3 regions of the Enterobacter cloacae complex sp. IR5418 genome follow, and region 1 is predicted to be linked to each of the others. Evidence: predicted binding sites of a transcription regulator. Region 1 holds the regulator's gene; each other region holds the start of a gene.
The links. The regulator CRP, encoded in region 1, controls carbon source genes, mostly activating them, when cyclic AMP is high. The targets are predictions, from matches to a motif close to ATGTGANNNNNNTCACAT.
Positions count from the first base shown of each region.

Region 1 (4,211 bases):
ACGCTGATTATCCACGCCAAAGATGACCCGTTTATGGATCATCACTCGATCCCCGCGCCCGAACATCTGCCGGCCAACGTGGAGTATCAGCTCACCCAGTTCGGCGGACACGTCGGCTTTGTTGGCGGCACGCTGCGTCGGCCAAAAATGTGGCTTGAGACGCGTATTCCCGACTGGTTAACGGCTTATCTGGACGGTAAAAAATGATTATTCCCTGGCAGGATCTCTCTCCCGAAACGCTCGATAATCTGATTGAAAGCTTTGTCTTGCGCGAAGGCACCGATTATGGTGAACATGAACGTTCGCTTGAACAAAAGGTCAACGATGTTAAGCGCCAGCTTAAAAGCGGCGACGTGGTGCTGGTATGGTCCGAACTGCATGAGACGGTCAATATCATGCCCCGCAACGCGTTTCATGGCTGATCTTTACACTTTTCCAGTCAGGGAGTTGCTATGTCTGCCAGACATCCGGTTATTGCCGTTACGGGTTCGAGTGGGGCGGGTACCACTACCACCAGCCTCGCCTTCCGCAAGATCTTCGCCCAGCTTAACTTACGGGCGGCAGAGGTAGAGGGCGACAGCTTTCACCGCTACACGCGCCCGGAGATGGATATGGCCATCCGCAAGGCGCGCGATCTGGGTAAACACATCAGCTACTTCGGCCCGGAGGCGAATGACTTCGGCCTGCTGGAGCAAACCTTCCGCGAATACGGGCAGAGCGGCACCGGGCAGTCCCGCAAGTATCTGCACACCTACGATGAAGCCGTGCCCTGGAACCAGGTTCCCGGCACATTCACGCCCTGGCAACCGCTGCCGGAACCGACTGACGTGCTGTTTTACGAAGGATTGCACGGCGGCGTGGTGACGCCTCAGCACGACGTGGCGCGCCATGTGGATTTGCTGGTGGGGGTGGTGCCGATCGTTAACCTTGAGTGGATCCAGAAGCTGACGCGTGACATGAGCGAGCGCGGCCATTCGCGCGAGGCGGTCATGGACTCGGTTGTGCGCTCCATGGAAGACTACATCAACTTCCTGACGCCACAGTTCTCCCGCACCCACATTAACTTCCAGCGCGTCCCCACCGTGGACACCTCCAACCCGTTCGCCGCAAAAAGCATCCCGTCGCTGGACGAGAGCTTTGTGGTGATCCACTTCCGCAACCTGGAAGGCATTGATTACCCCTGGCTGCTGGCGATGCTACAGGGTTCGTTTATTTCGCACATGAATACGTTAGTGGTGCCGGGCGGAAAAATGGGGCTGGCGATGGAGCTGATTATGACACCGCTGGTGCAGCGGCTGATGGAAGGAAAGCAGATCGCGTGACGCCTGTTGCCGGATGGCGCTGCGCTTACCGGGCCTACGGGCGTGCAGTTGTAGGGCGGGTCAGCGAAGCGCCACCCGCCAAAAGATTACGCCTCGATCACTTCATACGAATGGGTGATGTTTACCGCTTTTTCCAGCATCAACGCCACAGAGCAGTACTTCTCCGCAGAGAGATCTACCGCGCGTGACACCGCCGCGTCCTTCAGCGCTTTGCCGGTGACGATAAAGTGCAGATTGATATGGGTAAACAGGCGTGGCGCCTCTTCGCGACGTTCCGACGTCAGCTTCACTTCACAACCGGTCACGTCATGACGGCCTTTTTGCAGGATCGACACCACGTCGATCGCACTGCATCCCCCTGCCGCCATCAGCACCATTTCCATTGGGCTTGGCGCTTTATCACCGGAGTTGCCATCCATCAAAACCTGGTGCCCGGAAGCAGACTCGCCCAGGAACGTTAACCCTTCAACCCATTTCACACGCGCTTGCATATTCACTCACTCCAACGTTGCATTTTTTATGACAGATTACGTGTACGTTACATTTCTCGCAACGGAAGGCGACCTGCGTCATGCTGAAGCGAGACACCAGGAGACACGCGGCGAAAGCTATGCTAAAACACTCTGGATGCTACAGTAATACATTGACGTTACACATGTATGCAGAGGACATCAAACTTTACTGGCTGCGAAACGTTACGACAGCCGACTTCCCAGGTATGGGTAAGAATTCGATTGCAACCCCAGAGTCCGGATGCATCTTATGACTCTGGTGACAGCTTATAACAGAGGATAACAGCGCATGGTGCTTGGCAAACCGCAAACAGACCCGACTCTCGAATGGTTCTTGTCTCATTGCCACATTCATAAGTACCCATCAAAGAGCACGCTGATTCACCAGGGTGAAAAGGCGGAAACGTTGTATTACATCGTTAAAGGCTCGGTGGCCGTGCTGATCAAAGATGAAGAAGGGAAAGAGATGATCCTTTCTTATCTGAACCAGGGCGATTTTATCGGTGAACTGGGCCTGTTTGAAGAAGGCCAGGAACGTAGCGCCTGGGTTCGTGCAAAAACAGCATGTGAAGTGGCTGAAATTTCTTACAAGAAATTCCGTCAGCTGATTCAGGTCAACCCTGACATCCTGATGCGTCTTTCTTCCCAGATGGCACGCCGTCTGCAAGTGACCTCTGAGAAGGTGGGTAACCTCGCCTTCCTGGACGTGACCGGTCGTATTGCGCAGACGCTGTTGAACCTGGCGAAACAGCCAGACGCCATGACCCACCCTGACGGCATGCAAATTAAAATTACCCGCCAGGAAATCGGTCAGATCGTCGGCTGCTCCCGTGAAACAGTGGGCCGTATCCTGAAGATGCTGGAAGATCAGAACCTGATCTCTGCCCACGGTAAAACTATCGTGGTTTACGGAACCCGTTAATTGTGGTCAAACGGCGTGCCGCCGCAGGGTGGCACGCCGTTTTTGTCTCTACTCCCCATGTGGCGCAGGCTGATCTATCACCCGGAAGTTAACTACGCACTGCGACAAACGCTGGTGTTGTGTCTTCCCGTGGCCGTGGGCCTGATCCTCGGACATCTTCAGCAAGGCCTGCTGTTTTCCCTCGTCCCCGCCTGCTGCAACATTGCCGGTCTGGATACGCCGCATAAACGCTTTTTTAAACGTCTGATTATCGGCGGCTGCCTGTTTGCGGGCTGTAGCCTTGCCGTACAGCTTTTGCTGGCTCGTGATATCCCGCTGCCGCTGATCCTGACCGTGCTGGCGATGACGCTCGGCGTCACCGCGGAAATCAGCTCGCTGCACGCCCGCCTGCTTCCCGCGTCGCTGATTGCCGCCATCTTCACCTTAAGCCTTGCGGGCAATATGCCGGTGTGGGAGCCGCTACTGATCTACGCCCTGGGGACATTATGGTACGGCCTGTTTAACTGGTTCTGGTTCTGGCTGTGGCGGGAACAGCCGCTGCGCGAATCCCTGAGCCTGCTCTACGTGCAGCTTGCTGAATACTGCGAAGCAAAATACACCCTGCTCACTCAACATACCGACCCGGAAAAATCCCTGCCGCCGCTGCTGGCGCGTCAGCAAAAAGTGGTGGATCTCATCAGCCAGTGCTATCAGCAGTTGCACATGCTTGCCGCCAACAAAAATCATGAATACAAGCGGCTGCTGCGTACCTTCCAAGTCGGGCTGGATTTGCAGGAGCATATCTCCGTCAGCCTTCATAATCCGGAAGAGGTGCAAAAGCTGGTGGAGCGCAGCCATGCGGAAGCGGTGATCCGCTGGAACGCGCAGACCGTCGCGGCGCGCCTGCGGGTGCTGGCTGACGATATCCTCTATCACCGCTACCCGACGCGCTTTAACATGGACAAACAGCTCGGCGCGCTGGAAAAGATTGCGCGTCAGCACGCGGATAACCCGGTCGGGCAGTTTGCCGCCTGGCATTTCAGCCGCATCGCCCGGGTGTTGCGCACCCAGCGCCCGCTTTATGCCCGGGACCTGATGGCCGATAAGCAAAAACGGCTGCCGCTGCTGCCCGCCCTCAAAAGCTATCTTTCACTGAAGTCTTCCGCCCTGCGCAACGCCGCGCGCATCAGTGTGATGCTGAGCATCGCCAGCCTGATGGGAGTGGCCCTGCACCTGCCGAAACCCTACTGGATCTTAATGACCGTGCTGTTTGTTACCCAGAACGGCTATGGCGCCACGCGGGTACGCATTCTGCATCGGGCGGGCGGGACGATGGCGGGGCTGATTATCGCGGGCGTGACGCTGCACTTCCATGTGCCGGAGGGCTATACCCTGGCCGGTATGCTGGCGATCACGCTGGTGAGTTACCTGATCATCCGCAAAAACTACGGCTGGGCGATGGTGGGCTTTACGGTG
Region 1 is NZ_JBMKHS010000006.1:167,660-171,870, reverse strand. Features, by position in the region: gene ACOTX7_RS07490 (hydrolase) at 1-207, shown strand, start outside; gene ACOTX7_RS07485 (YheU family protein) at 204-422, shown strand; gene ACOTX7_RS07480 (phosphoribulokinase) at 453-1,322, shown strand; gene ACOTX7_RS07475 (OsmC family protein) at 1,409-1,813, opposite strand; gene crp (cAMP-activated global transcriptional regulator CRP) at 2,124-2,756, shown strand; gene ACOTX7_RS07465 (YccS/YhfK family putative transporter) at 2,814-4,211, shown strand, end outside.

Region 2 (4,211 bases), on a different contig from region 1:
TGCTCGTTTTCACCCACCACGTGAACCTGATAGCTATGACGGGCATTCAGGGCATCCAGAACCACCTGATTCACATCGGCGAATGTCAGGGTAATGCCCGCGTCTGCCAGCAGTTTACCGATAAAGCCACGACCGATATTACCTGCGCCAAAATGTAATGCTTTCATAGTGTTAACCTTCATCAATGTTTTTACCCGAGAGGGCTGGGGTGAGGAACGTTTTCCCCTCACCCTAGCCCTCTCCCCAAAGGGGAGAGGGAAGAGGCGCTGCTATTTGTTGAGCAGGGCCAGAACTTCTTCCACGCTGGTGGTGTTGGCCAGGCGCTCGATGACGGTTTCGTCGTCCAGCGCGTTGGTCAGGCTGGTAATCACCTGGATATGCTCGTTGTTGCGAGCGGCGATACCAATCACCAGACGGGCGATGTCGTCCTCTTCTTCACCGAAGCGTACGCCGTCAGGATACTGACAGAACACCACGCCGGTTTTCAGCACGCGATCTTTCGCTTCCACCGTACCGTGTGGAACCGCGATGGATTCACCCAGGTAGGTTGGGGTCAGTTTTTCGCGTTCCAGCATCGCGTCAACGTATTCTGGCTGAACGTAGCCGCCTTTCACCAGCTGCTCACCGGCGAAGCGAATGGCCTCTTCTTTATTGGTCGCCGTGCGGCCGAGGAAGATGTTTTCTGCGCCCAGTTTGAACAGATGCGCGTTGCTCTCGTCGAAGCTGTCTTGCAGGCTGGTGCGCACTTTCACTTCGTTATCTTCATGACGCTGCGCCGCTACCAGACGTTCAGTCAGGCTGGAGTACAGGCCGCTGTCGAGGAAGTTGGTCAGGGAAATGTGCTGCGCCTGCGGCACCTGACGCATTGCGCGTTCGGTCAGATCGCGGTGCGTGATCACCAGGTCAACGTCCGGTGGCAGGCTGTTAATCGCGCTGTTGGTGACGGAGATGTTGGTCAGACTCGCATCCTGCACTTTCTTACGCAGCACGCCCGCACCCATGGCGCTGGAGCCCATACCGGCATCACAGGCCACGATGATTTTACGCACGTGGCTCAGGTCGTTAGAGACATCACCCGCCGCCAGCGGCGTAGCGCCTTTGGATTCGGCTTTCATGTCATGCATACGACGGGTTGCCGCTTCGATATCGTCGTCTTCTTTCACCTTGCTGGTTTTCAGCAGGATAGCGGAGACCACGAAGGAGACCGCCATGGCCGCACAGATCGCCGCGATGTTCGCGAAGTAGGCGCCTTTCGGGGTCATCGCCAGCACCGCCAGGATAGAGCCTGGAGAAGCAGGAGACACCAGACCACCGCCCAGCACGCTCAGGGTGAACACGCCGGTCATACCGCCGAGAATAACGGCCAGGATCAGACGTGGGTTCATCAGCACATACGGGAAGTAAATTTCGTGAATACCGCCCAGGAAGTGAATGATCGCCGCACCGCCAGCAGACTGTTTTGCGCTGCCGCGACCGAAGAACATATAGGCCAGCAGAACGCCCATACCGGGACCCGGGTTCGCTTCAATCAGGAAGAAGATGGACTTGCCGAGATCGTGTGACTGCTGAATACCCAGCGGTGAGAAGATACCGTGGTTGATGGCGTTGTTGAGGAACAGGATTTTCGCCGGTTCAACGAAGATAGACGCCAGCGGCAGCATGTCGTGTGCCACCATGAAGTTAACGCCCGCCGCCAGCAGCTTGGACAGCACTTCAACCGCCGGGCCAATGCCGAGGAACGCCAGAATCGCGAGGATCATCCCGATGATGCCCGCGGAGAAGTTATTCACCAGCATTTCGAAGCCGGATTTGATCTTGCCATCAACCCAGACGTCGAATTTCTTAATTGCCCAGCCGCCCAGAGGACCGGCAATCATCGCACCGAGGAACATCGGCATATCCGCACCGACGATAACCCCCATGGTTGTGATGGCACCCACGACACCACCACGGTCACCGCCCACCAGACGACCACCGGTATAACCGATAAGCAGCGGCAGCAGGTATGTAATCATTGGGCCAACAAGTTTCGCCAGCGTTTCGTTAGGCAACCACCCTGTCGGAATAAATAATGCGGTGATAATACCCCACGCGATAAACGCGCCGATATTTGGCATCACCATGTTGCTGAGGAAACGACCAAAGCTTTGCACTTTGATCTTGAAATCGGATGACATAAAACACCCCTTCTTATGTTTACGCTTAGGCTTGCGGCCCGAGGTTTATCGTTAATGTGCGGCGGCAGAGGTAGCCGGGCCCTGTTCTGATGCTGTGAAATCTGGCACTGAATCGTTCAACTGTCCAGATAGCGGAATTTTGTGTGATCTGAATCACGTAAATGTAGGGGGTGAGGATATTAATGAAGTGATCGCGATCACATAATGAGTGTGTAAAAAAAATACATCGCTCAGAATTACGCCAAAATGGGCGGTGTTTTGTGATTTCTATCACAATGTTAAGTTGGCTGTTTGTTTCCAGATTGTGATTTGATTCACAAAATATTTTTATTCCGATTCCTCCCGCTGCGAGCGCAGTCATTTTCTGCGTGTCGCAGTGCGGCACCCTGTAAAAAAGCAACATTAATCGCTAAGCCAAATGCGCCAAAATGTTGTATGGCGAAAAGCGAAAACCTGGATTACGCTCATATCGTAAGCGTAAATATATTTTTATTCAGGTTATATTTTGACACGTTTATAAACTTGCATGCAGTTATTATAAGAAACGATACTTCCCGGCTCTGAAATAATAGCCGCAGCCTGTTTGTTTAAAAATAAATAAATTAATCAGGTTGCGCATCAATTTATTCAATTAATGAGTTGACGTTGTGTAAGCGAGGAGACTATGTTTCTCAACTATTTCGCGCTGGGCATATTAATTTTCGTGTTCCTGGTTCTGTTCTACGGGATCATCGCTATTCATGATATTCCCTATAATATGGCGAAAAAACGTAATCATCCCCATGCGGATGCTATCCATACGGCTGGCTGGATCAGCCTGTTTACGCTCCATGCCATCTGGCCCTTCCTGTGGATTTGGGCCACGCTGTACCGGGAAGATCGCGGCTGGGGTATGCAAAACCACATTCAGCCGTCAGACCGACCCTCTGACGTTGATGCCCTTGCGAAACGCGTCACCGAGCTTGAGCAAAAGCTCGCCGCCGTGCAGCCCGTGGTCGATAAAAACACGCTGGAGCGATAATCATGGATCTGTTGATTATTCTGACCTATGTGGCCTTCGCCTGGGCTATTTTTAAAATATTCCGTATTCCGGTAAATCAGTGGACGCTCGCCACCGCGTCATTAGGCGGAATATTTATTGTGGCGGGGCTGATTCTGTTAATGAACTATAACCATCCCTATACCTTTACGGCGCAAAAAGCGGTTATTTCAATCCCCATTACGCCGCAGGTCACTGGCGTGGTCAGTGAAGTGACCCATAAAAATAACCAGCTTATTAAAAAGGGCGAAGTGTTATTTAAACTCGATCCGGGTAAGTATCAGGCGCGCGTCGACAGGCTGAAAGCCGATCTGGTTACCGCCACGCACAATATTGATGTACTTAAAGCCCAGCTCTCTGAGGCGCAGGCCAACACGACCCGCGTGTCTGCTGAACGCGACCGGCTGTATAAAGATTATCAGCGCTACGTCAAAGGCAGCCGGGCGAAGGTCAATCCGTTCTCTGAAAGCGATATCGATAACGCACGGCAGAACTATCTGGCGCAGGATGCGCTGGTAAAAGGCTCGGTTGCTGAACAGACCCAGATCCAGAGTCAGTTAGACAGTATGGTCAACGGCGAGCAGTCGCAAATTGCTTCGCTTCGTGCGCAACTGGCCGAGGCCACCTATAACCTGGAACAGACGGTGGTCCGCGCGCCAGGCAACGGCTACGTCACGCAGGTCCTTATCCGCCCGGGAACCTACGCTGCGGCGCTGCCGCTGCGTCCGGTGATGGTGTTTATTCCCGAACAGAAACGCCAGATTATCGCTCAGTTCCGCCAGAACTCATTACTGCGTCTGAAGCCTGGTGACGAAGCGGAAGTGGTGTTCAACGCGCTGCCGGGCCGGGTGTTCTCCGGCAAGCTTACCAGCATCCTGCCGGTGGTGCCGGGAGGAACCTATCAGGCACAGGGGGTGTTACAGTCGCTGACGGTGGCGCCGGGTACGGATGGGGTGCAGGCGCTTATCGAACTGGAACCGAACGCGGATGTTGAT
Region 2 is NZ_JBMKHS010000025.1:37,232-41,442, reverse strand. Features, by position in the region: gene mtlD (mannitol-1-phosphate 5-dehydrogenase) at 1-167, opposite strand, end outside; gene ACOTX7_RS17590 (PTS mannitol transporter subunit IICBA) at 270-2,177, opposite strand; gene ACOTX7_RS17585 (DUF3302 domain-containing protein) at 2,842-3,198, shown strand; gene ACOTX7_RS17580 (HlyD family secretion protein) at 3,201-4,211, shown strand, end outside.
Region 2: ACOTX7_RS17590 (PTS mannitol transporter subunit IICBA) is a predicted target of CRP. The motif match lies at 2,363-2,380, and genes of this name have one in related genera.

Region 3 (4,211 bases), on a different contig from region 1:
AGATGATCTCATCATCTTCGTCTTCGATGTCATCACCGGGAACGTCGTCGAGCCAGTCTTCGGGCTGCTTAGTCATGTCAGGCTCCTTAAAAAAAGAGGCTAATGTTACCAGTTAAGACGCGCACTGAAAAACGGTTCTCTGTTAGACTTCACTTAACTCTCTCTTACAGTATGGCATTTGCGATGAAAGTAACCTCACAAGTTGAAGCGCAGCGTAAGATCCTGGAAGAAGCCGTCTCCACCGCGCTGACGCTCGCTTCAGGTAAATCAGATGGCGCCGAAGTGGCGGTCAGCAAAACCACCGGCATTAGCGTGAGTACCCGCTATGGCGAAGTGGAGAATGTAGAATTTAACAGCGATGGCGCGCTGGGGATCACGGTGTATCACCAGAATCGCAAAGGCAGCGCGTCGTCTACCGATCTCAGCCCGGATGCCATCGCCCGTACGGTGCAGGCGGCGCTGGATATCGCCCGTTACACCTCCCCGGATCCTTACGCTGGCGTGGCCGATAAAGAGCTGCTGGCGTTTGACGCGCCGGATCTCGATCTGTTCCACCCGGCGGAAGTGACGCCGGATGAAGCCATTGAGCTGGCCGCGCGTGCCGAGCAGGCCTCTTTACAGGCTGACAAACGCATCACCAATACCGAAGGCGGCAGCTTTAACAGCCACTACGGCATCAAAGTGTTCGGTAATTCCCACGGCATGTTGCAGGGGTACTGCTCAACCCGTCACTCGCTTTCCAGCTGCGTCATCGCCGAAGAGAACGGCGACATGGAGCGTGATTACGCGTATACCATTGGCCGCGCGCTGGGGGATTTGCAGTCTCCGGAGTGGGTGGGTAAGGAGTGCGCCGAACGCACGCTGTCACGCCTTTCGCCGCGTAAACTCTCCACGATGAAAGCCCCGGTCATTTTTGCCAATGAAGTGGCGACGGGCCTGTTTGGTCATCTGGTGGGGGCGATTGCGGGCGGTTCGGTGTACCGTAAATCGACCTTCCTGCTCGACTCGCTGGGCAAGCAGATCCTGCCGGAATGGCTGACCATCGAAGAACATCCGCACCTGCTGAAAGGGCTGGCCTCGACGCCGTTCGACAGCGAAGGCGTGCGCACGAAACGCCGTGATATCGTGAAAGATGGCGTGCTGACCCAGTGGCTGCTGACCAACTACTCTGCGCGCAAGCTGGGGCTGAAAAGCACCGGGCACGCGGGCGGGATCCACAACTGGCGCATTGCCGGACAGGGTCTCAACTTTGAGCAGATGCTGAAAGAGATGGGCACCGGCCTGGTGGTCACCGAGCTGATGGGGCAGGGCGTGAGCGGTATCACCGGCGATTACTCTCGCGGTGCGGCGGGCTTCTGGGTCGAAAACGGCGAAATTCAGTATCCGGTGAGCGAAATCACCATCGCCGGCAACCTCAAGGACATGTGGCGCAATATTGTTACGGTCGGTAACGATATTGAAACACGCAGCAATATTCAGTGTGGTTCTGTATTACTGCCGGAGATGAAAATCGCCGGGCAATAATACCCGTAAAAGCGTGATTAATAATAAAAAAGGAAGTGAGCAATGCGTAAACACCTGTTAGCGATCGTCGTGGCTTCAACGCTGGTTCTTGGTTCATCTGCGTTTGCTGCCGATCTCGAAGACAACATGGACATCCTCAGTCAAAACCTGAAGGTGGTGCAGAAAACCGACAATGCGGCGGAGATGAAAGACGCACTCACGAAGATGCGTGAAGCCGCGCTGGACGCGCAAAAAGCGACCCCACCGAAGCTGGAAAGCAAAGCGGCGGACAGCGCCGAAATGAAAGACTACCGTCACGGTTTTGACGTGCTGGTCGGCCAGATCGACGGTGCGCTGAAGCTGGCCAACGAAGGCAAAGTGAAGGAAGCCCAGGCGGCAGCCGATCAGTTTGTGACGACCCGCAACACGTATCACAAAAAGTATCGTTAATTGGGTGCCTGAGCTGTACGTCCTCTCCCCGTATGCGGAGGCGCATTATGCGCCCCCGCATCGTTGCTCCCTACTGGCCGGAGCGACAATCCATCCGCGCTGTCACTTCAAGCGAGCCGTTACGAAAACGGATCTCGCACAGTGTTTTCCTCGTCACCAGCGTTAAAATGATTATTGTCAAAGCAACAATCATCAAAACCCGGATAATTGGGGATTGGCGTTTCATGGATGCCTCCTTGCTTTTAAGCGGGCGAGGTAGCGAACTCCACGGTCCGACGTGTCGTTTCGAGCCCCCGCCCTGATTTTTTATCAGGCGGGGCTTTCCACTTTCCGTCCCATGCCTGAGACGGTCAGTCTCAAGCACCCGCCGCCACTCTAACGGATCCCCATAAGAAAACCTTATCCACGTCACATTTCTACGAGCCTGCTCGTAATCTTTTCCACTCTGCTTTCCTGTTTAGTGCCGCGTAATAGCGTGATATTCATCACGCAAATGTCGCAATTAATCCAGATTCACCGCATTTATGTGGCACAGATCACTGCCGCTGCTCGCCTTTCCACTTTGAAGTGGAAAACAACTCGCTACAAACATTTCCCCCCCGCCGTTAGTTTTATTCCAGAGCCATTAACGGGGTAAGACGAGTGATTAACGGAGCGGTAATGAACGACGTTGGGGAACAGGCGGTGCAAACAGAACAGCTCGCGAACACCATGCTTCAGCAGGTCTACGCCCTGCTGGCCCGGCACAACATCATCCCCAACGCGGTACAGGAGCAGATGCTGACCTCCCACGTTCGCGCAATGGCGCACCGGTCCGTGACCGGCGAGCCGCTGCCGGAGGTTGAAGCAGAACTGTTCGACGAAATTTCACCAGATTCAATGCAGCTTGCCCGTGAAGTGGTAGTGCAGTTTGGCAACCTTCCTGATGAAGAAGCCTGGCTGCTCTCCGTTCACTTCGAAGTCGCGAAAGACAACCTTTAAGGAGCAATACATGGAACAGATTACAGTCGTAATTGGCGATCGCCTGGGCAAAGGTCAGAAAGTGGCTGCCGGTGTGGAAAAGGCTGGCGGACGTGCGGTTGTCGTACCGGGTATGGCAGCGGATATGAAGCTCGGTGACGTGATGAAAGCAGAAAACGCCACCTTCGGCATCTCCTTCTGCGGCAGCGGCGGCGCGGGTGCCATCACCGCCCAAACCAAATATGGCTACAAGGCCAAATACGGCATGCGCTCCGTGGATGAGGGCGTGACCGCCATCAATGAAGGCTGCAACGTGCTGGGCTTCGGCTTTATGGATAAAGAAGAGTTGGGCGAGCGTCTGGTACAGGCGTGGCAGAAGAAGTACGGCGCATAAGCATGAAAGAACAGTTCACAACCACGGTGAGAGTGAAGGGGAAGGGCGACGCCAAAGCGCGCGCCTTTGCCGACGCCCTCAACCACGTTCAGGCCGCGGTGATGAAAGCCTCACCGCATATCTTACTGCGTATTGAGCCACAGGATGTGCAGGTTGTTCAGGCGCAAGAAGCGGTGCGAAAAGAAGCGTTTCTGTTCTTCTTTCTGCGCCGGGAAAGACGCACCTACAGCGTGGAGCTGGATGTGACCGTCAACGTGACCGCCATCAATCTTGACCAGGTGGATTTCGTCACGCAACGCTGATTATTCATAAAAGGGCAGACTGATGTTCTTAATTATATTAATAAAATCGCTCATCATTGGCGGCCTGGTTGGCGTCGGTGTTGGCGCCGGGGCTGCACGCATGTTTCATGCGCCTACCACTCAGGGTATGGGCGCGTTTCGTACGTTGGGGGAACTGAACTCCTGTGAAGGGGATCCGGCGTCCCACTTCTCCTTTGGGTTAGGTTTCTTCTTTAACGCCTGGGCCTCTTCCGTGGCCGCAGGTGCCTTCACACAGGACGTTGACCACCGCATCATCCCGAACTGGGGTGCAGCTGCACTGATGATCAAAAACCGTAACGTCGGCGAAACGCTGCATGACCCGCGCAAAATGGCGATTGCCTGCGGCATCATCGGCATGATTGTCGTGACCTTCCTTAACCTGACCGCCTCCTCCGTTCCGGCAGCGCTACAGGTCACCGCCGTGAAGGTGCTGGTGCCTGCCGCGAACCTGCTGGTCAACACCGTGATGCCGGTGATCTTCTGGCTGGCCGCTATCGACGCGGGTAAAAAATCAGGCTTCTGGGCCACCATCTTTGGCGGCGCGGCACAGCTGATTATGGGTAACGCCGTACCGGGCCTGG
Region 3 is NZ_JBMKHS010000010.1:108,018-112,228, forward strand. Features, by position in the region: gene yjgA (ribosome biogenesis factor YjgA) at 1-76, opposite strand, end outside; gene pmbA (metalloprotease PmbA) at 172-1,524, shown strand; gene cybC (cytochrome b562) at 1,567-1,953, shown strand; gene ACOTX7_RS10605 (Hok/Gef family protein) at 2,024-2,179, opposite strand; gene ACOTX7_RS10610 (glycine dehydrogenase) at 2,596-2,934, shown strand; gene ACOTX7_RS10615 (SFCGS family glycine-rich protein) at 2,945-3,307, shown strand; gene ACOTX7_RS10620 (DUF4312 family protein) at 3,310-3,609, shown strand; gene ACOTX7_RS10625 (DUF4311 domain-containing protein) at 3,632-4,211, shown strand, end outside.
Region 3: ACOTX7_RS10610 (glycine dehydrogenase) is a predicted target of CRP. The motif match lies at 2,478-2,495, and genes of this name have one in related genera.